Linked DNA regions of Magnetococcus sp. PR-3. The protein of the gene in region 2 interacts with the protein of the main gene of each other region in a pairwise test. Links are inferred from orthologs where the notes say so. Each region holds a gene or a part of one and is shown on either strand. Other genes may lie near its edges.

What was found.
Region 1: the proteins of lysA (region 2) and V5T57_RS04410 interact in binary tests that used the Escherichia coli proteins (3 or more experiments, as listed by UniProt). The link is inferred for Magnetococcus sp. PR-3 from one-to-one orthologs.

The regions. Positions count from the first base shown.
Region 1 is NZ_JBAHUQ010000004.1:99,063-102,145, forward strand. The notes cover bases 62-2,816. They hold V5T57_RS04410 (response regulator transcription factor), read right to left. Parts: upstream 1,910-2,816; coding sequence 1,214-1,909; downstream 62-1,213. Other genes in these bases: V5T57_RS04405 (ATP-binding protein), read right to left, coding at 62-1,212; V5T57_RS04415 (EF-hand domain-containing protein), read left to right, coding at 2,665-2,816. Outside these bases: more of V5T57_RS04405, read right to left, coding at 1-61; more of V5T57_RS04415, read left to right, coding at 2,817-3,083. UniProt on the Escherichia coli protein: Response regulator member of the two-component regulatory system CpxA/CpxR which responds to envelope stress response by activating expression of downstream genes including cpxP, degP, dsbA and ppiA.
Region 2 is NZ_JBAHUQ010000044.1:29,683-32,983, forward strand. The notes cover bases 309-3,281. They hold lysA (diaminopimelate decarboxylase), read right to left. Parts: upstream 2,437-3,281; coding sequence 1,180-2,436; downstream 309-1,179. Other genes in these bases: dapF (diaminopimelate epimerase), read right to left, coding at 347-1,174; lptM (LPS translocon maturation chaperone LptM), read right to left, coding at 2,565-2,681; argH (argininosuccinate lyase), read right to left, coding at 2,974-3,281. Also shown: V5T57_RS19070 (DegT/DnrJ/EryC1/StrS family aminotransferase), read right to left, coding at 1-88; more of argH, read right to left, coding at 3,282-3,301. UniProt on the Escherichia coli protein: Specifically catalyzes the decarboxylation of meso-diaminopimelate (meso-DAP) to L-lysine. Is not active against the DD- or LL-isomers of diaminopimelate.

The DNA.
Region 1 (3,083 bases), on a different replicon or contig from region 2:
CAAAGCCTCTTCAGAGACCCCTTTGCCAAAATCCCTAATGGTGATCACGGCCTTTTGATCGTGCTGGCGCAGTGTCAGTTCCACGGTATGCCCTTCCGGTGTATGTCGCAGAGCATTGCGCATGACATTTTCTACCGCTGAGTGCAGGGCCTCTGGGTTGGCTTTGACCAAGAGCTCACCGGGGCTGGTCAGGGTCACGCGGCGCCCCGTGGGGGTGCCTTCTAAAGTGACATCCTGGCCAATGCTGGTGAGTAAGCCGTGCAGGTCTACCAACCCCTCTAACGCCATGGGTGTACCGGCTTGGGGGCGTGACAAAGTTAGGATCTCATGGATTAAACGATCCAGCCGCTCCATTTCCCGCGTTACAATGGTCAGATTTTTTTCATCATGGGGTCTCCGGCTGGCCAGCTCCAGAGCTACTCCCATACGGGCCAATGGCGAGCGTAGTTCATGAGAGATATCGATCATAAGGCGTTTTTGCCCATCAAACAGTGCTTCTAGACGTTCAGCCATATGGTTGAAGTGATCAACCAATAGGCTTAGCTCATCAGGAATACGCAGCCCAGGCGGGTGGCACCTGGCTTGTAGATCCCCTTCTGCCAGTTTAACGGCTGCCATCTTCAAGCGTCGGATAGGGCCGGTAAAGTGCAGGGTGAGCAGTAGGACCGCGATCAAGCTATACAGAGCTATGCCAAACAGAACCCAACGGTTCTCCTTTAAAATGTGGGAGATGTGCGGTCGCCTAGGTGAGACGATTAAGCCATATACCTGTTGCTTAGGGCTGAGGATATACCAGATGATGGGTGGGGGTATGGGGTGTTCTTGCAGGCGAATACGTTCCAGAGCCGGGGTTTGTGCTTGTATCTTGGTCGCATCATAGCGCTTATAGGCTTGTTCGGGCTTCCAGCGATGGAGAATAAAGCGCTGTACAAAATGCGGGATATCGCGCTCCAATATATCCTGTTTATGGGAGGTTATAGCATAGATCCATGGATTCATAGGGTGCTGTTCTAGTTCATCTTTAAAAGCCTCAACCCCTTGGAACGCCAATGTGTGTCCTAATTCCATGCGGGCTTTGGCCAGTTGATCCATTTGATCATGAAAGCGATTTTCAACATCCCCCCGGATCTGAAAAGCCAACCAAGCGGTCATGCCGCCCATTAAGAGCAGGGTTAACCAAAAGCCAATAAAGAGTTTAAGGAAAATACGCACGTCAGTGTATACCTTCAGCTTTGGCGTAGAGATAGCCAGCCCCTCGAACGGTATGGATGCGTTGGGTGCCATCTGCATGGTTGCCCAGCTTTTTACGCAGGGAGCTGATGTGCATATCCACACTGCGATCATAGGCCATATGTTTACGTCCCAACCCCTGTAGCGAGAGCTGATCCTTATCGACCACTTGACCCGCTTGGTGTAAAAGCTGTTGTAAAATATTGAACTCAGCAGAGGTTAGTTCAACAGGCTGCCCCGCCAAGCTAACCCGGCGAGCTTGGGGGTTAAGGGTAAGATCCCCCTGAGTTTGGGTCGCAAGGAGGGGTTCAATGCTGCCATGGGAACGGCGCAGTAGGGCGCGTAGCCGAGCGACTAAAACTCTGGGGCTGCAGGGCTTGGCCAAATAGTCATCCGCACCAATCTCTAAGCCGATGATGCTGTCGGTCTCATCCCCCCGAGCCGTAAGCATAATAACCGGTACGTGGCTGTGGGGGCGTAACTGACGGAGAACATCAAACCCGTTAAGACCCGGCAGCATGACATCCAGCACCAGGGCGGCGTAGGCGCCTGTCATTGCTTTTTCCAGAGCACTGGGTCCGTCATGGGCCATGTGGCACTCAAACCCTTCATCGTGAAGGTATTCTGCCAGCATAGAACAGAGTTTTTTATCATCGTCGATAAGGAGAATGCGGCTCATGGTAACGTTTCCTGTGGGTATGGGATCGATGCACCATTCTTTTCTATTTGCAACGCTGTGCAAAGGCTCCTGACATATCTTTACACTTATCCTGCCCACCTTTACATGGACCAAGAGTACCTTAATCTTCACATTACGCCTTTTGGAAACGCATCCTCAGTACCGTTTGGGTATGAAAAAAGTGTGGTGCTGTTTTACCAAGGGTGGAATGTGTGGTGTCAGGCTGGGTTGATGGCATGCTGCTTGGGCTAAAAAGTGACGAAAGAGGGGTCGCTTTCTAAAGAGATCCCTTTTTTTGACCTAAACTTTTCCTAGTGGGATGCAGTAAAGCATATGGTGCATGAAAAAGTGTGGCGATGGGTGTCCCAGGGGTGGGAGCGTTCGCGCTGACGGCCATTGAAGAATGGCTAATGCCGATTGCATGAGCTTTTTCATGGGAGGGTGTCGTTTTTTACCGAACGGCATCCTCTTTTCTTTTCTGGTCCTTTCCTACCGGAAATTGTTGCCTAGCTGGCCACACGGTAGAAATTGCCGGATCGTATGTGAGATGTGTGTAAGTGCAAGAAAATAAAGAAAATATGAATTGGCATGATCGGTGAAATGGTATAAACGCTTCCATCCCACCCCGATGGACAACTCACCTTCACGCCTTTTCATTTTTGGACAGTAAACACTGTCATTATTTTAGATTTCCTGATGGGAAATCGTTCATCGAAGAGGTGAAAATCATGTTTTCAATGAGTGGAATGAATCCAATGATGAGCCAAATGGGCCAATCCAACGGTATGAGCCGTGGGGGTGGTATGGGCCGTATGGATCAGATGGGAGGACCTCCCAAAGCAGAAGATATTATTAGTAAGCTGGACCAGGACGGTAACGGGACCATTGGTGTTGAAGAGGCCAAGGGTCCCATGGCAGATCATTTTAGTGATGCCGACAGCGACAGTGATGGCCAGTTAACTGCGGATGAGTTAACCAGTGCCATGGAGAGCTTTCAGGCGCAAATGCAGGGCCAGATGGGTGGCATGCAGGGCGGTATGGGTGGCATGCACGGTGGTGGTATGCGCGGCCCATCTGTTGAGCAACTGATGGCGGATATGGATGAAGATGGTGATGAGTCCATTAGTAGCGATGAAGCACGCGGTCCTCTTTCAGATATGTTCAGTGAAGTGGA
Region 2 (3,301 bases):
AGCGCACCGTCTCCACCACATCCTTCATGGCGGCATCGATCTCTGCCTGATAGGCGTGATACTGGGTCTTCAGGTCAATAAACTGCATGGAACCGGCTCCAACATGGCGTAAAAGTTTGTTAAGAAGATGAGCTTTTAAAGTAAGCCCGATATCAACCACATGAGAAGATCCACACCCATCCATACTACAGATGGAACCATTGCAGATTCCCAATTCCCCACTCACTTCAACCACCGTGTCAGCTGCTCACATCATCTATGACTGTTCCACACCAGCACAGACCTGTTTTAACGAACAACGGACCACCTATGGTGGTCATCCTGACCTCCAAAATACTCAAAAAAACTACAGCTCGACCACCAGTTCACCCCGGAAAACCTCCGTGGCAGGCCCAGTCATCATCACTCGGTCACTCTCCAGCCAGGTGATCTGTAGTTCTCCCCCATCCAGAACCACCGTACACTCACGATCCACCCAACCTTGGCGCATACAGGCGACCGCAGCCGCACACGCACCTGTGCCACAGGCGGGCGTAATACCTGCCCCACGCTCCCACACCCGCATACGGATCCGGTCCCGGCTTAAGACCTGAACCACCTCAAAATTTATGCGGTTGGGAAACAGTGCATGATGCTCCACCTGGGGACCGATGGTGGCCAGATCAAAATGTTCAACATCCGCCACACGCACTACCGTATGGGGGTTACCCATGGAAAGGGCCGTCATCGTGTATGTGGCTCCACCCACCACCACATCCACAGCCACCATTTCATCATCCCGATCCACCGGAATGGTACGGCCCTGCCAATGGGGGCGCCCCATATCCACCGTAATCGCAGCTTGGGAGTTCACACAGGGGCGGATAACACCAGCCAGGGTCTCTACCGCTAACTCGGAGGCCATCTGCCGATGCTCACGCAGGTAAAGCCCCACACAGCGCATGGCATTTCCACACATCTCAGCCTGGGAACCATCGGGGTTATAGATACGCATTTGTGCATCCACCCCCCCCTCACTGGGTAGTAACTGTACCACCTGATCACACCCAACCCCATGACGGCGATCCGCCCAGAACGCAGCCTCCTGAGCCGTCAGCTCACGGGGGGTATCCATGTGATCCAGCACCACAAAATCGTTACCCAAACCATGCATTTTTACAAAGCGTTCAGCCACGGCACTCAATCCTCAAAAAATGATTCATTGGCCAGCAGCTGATCCACCGTCTCACGTTTACGTACCACAGCAAACTGATCACCGCGGACCATTACCTCAGCCACACGGGGACGTGTATTGTAGTTACTGCTCATGACAAAACCATAGGCCCCAGCTGAGCGTACCGCAAGCAGCTCATCCTGGTAGACCTCTGTCAAATAGCGATCCCTGGCAAAAAAGTCACCAGTTTCACAAATGGGGCCTACCACATCCACCACCTGCTCTTCCCGGTCAAATTTACGTTGCACGGGGATCACCCCATGGTATGCATCGTAAATGGCGGGACGCAGTAGATCATTCATCCCGGCATCGGTAATGACAAAGTGGCGCTCTTCCCCTTTTTTAACATACTCCACACGGGTTACCAGCACCCCAGCATTGCCCGCAATCGCCCGTCCAGGCTCCAGGATAACCGTCACAGGCATACCATCTAACTGCTTCAGCAAAGCGGTTGCCAGATCTGCTGGGCTGGGTGGAGCCTCACCATCCTCATAGGGAATACCCAACCCCCCCCCAAGATCCAGATTGCGAATCTCTATGCCATGATCTTTCAACGCATGGATCAGCACCATCACCCGCTTTAGGGCATCCACAAAAGGGGAGAGCTCGGTCAGCTGGGAACCGATATGACAATCCAGCCCCACCACCTCCACATGACTCATATCCTGCGCTTGTTGGTAAGCCGCGACAGCTTCCTCAAAGGGGATACCAAACTTGTTGCGCTTAAGCCCTGTTGAGATGTAAGGGTGGGTCTTAGGGTCGACATCCGGGTTAATACGCAGGGTCACCGGTGCTGCCACATCCATGGCCAAAGCCACCTCTTGAATGCGCTGTAGTTCGGGTATGGACTCCACATTAAACATGCGAACACCATAGCTCAGCGCCGCCTGGATCTCCGCATGGCTCTTACCCACACCGGAAAATACAATACGCTCACCAGGACAACCCACCCGCTGCACCCGCTCCAGCTCACCACCGGAGACAATATCAAAACCAGCCCCCTGCTTGGCCAATGCATGAAGAACGGCCAGATTACTGTTGGCCTTGACCGAATAACAGATCAGGCTATCACTCCCCGCAAAGGCCTGCTGAAACACCTTAAGATGGTGTAACAGGGTGCGCTCGGAGTAGCAGTAAAAAGGGGTACCCACTGAACGGGCAACCTCTTCCAGGTCTACCTCTTCACAGAAAAGCTGGTCATCCTGATAGTGAAAATAATCCATAACCTAAAGCCCACTATGGGTTAAACGCCGCCCGATTGTAGCGACGGAATGATCTTTTGAACAGGGAAGGAGATATCCTGCGCCATATACACAGGTCTGCGTGGAAGAGGCAGATACCGCCAATCGAATTAGTACTTCTTCTCTTTTTTGCTACCAGGTTTCTCATCCGGCATATAGAGATCGCCCTTATAGCCACAGCCAGAGAGTACAAACAGGGTGATCACAGCAACCAGTAAGGTACGCATGGTCTATTCTCCCAAAAAAATCTGGATCCTAAAGCTCTGTTATACGTTGTTTTGTGGGTGTGGGTCCAGAGCGCAGGCATGGAAACCGTGGCTCTAAACAGCAGATCTTAGGCCATCCTAAAAAGAGACCCAGGATAAAGTTAGGCGTTCCACCCATACCATCCGGTTATGAATCACACCCAAAAATGGGCTTTTCATCCCACAAAAAAAGAGCCTAGAACAGAAGACCAAGGGGGAGACCAGGTCATCTCTACCCAGCCTCCCCCATCATCATTTGAAGTATAGAAGGCGCTTAGCCCAGTGCGATCTTGGCCTTGGCAATGGCTTGGCGCACTGTCTCTACAGCCGTACCCCCGATGGCCTGACGGGCATTAACCGAGGCCTCTACCGACAAGACCCCCGTGACATCCGACTCAATCCGGCCATCCACAGACTGTAGATCCGCCAAGGTCAGCCCATCCAAATCTACCCCTTTATCTTCCGCCACACGGACGATGGTACCCACAATCTCATGGGCTTCACGGAAGGGGATCTGTTTACGGACCAGATAGTCCGCCAAATCTGTCGCTGTGGCAAAACCCGCCCCAGCTGTGGTACGCATCTTCTCAACCTGAGGTTCC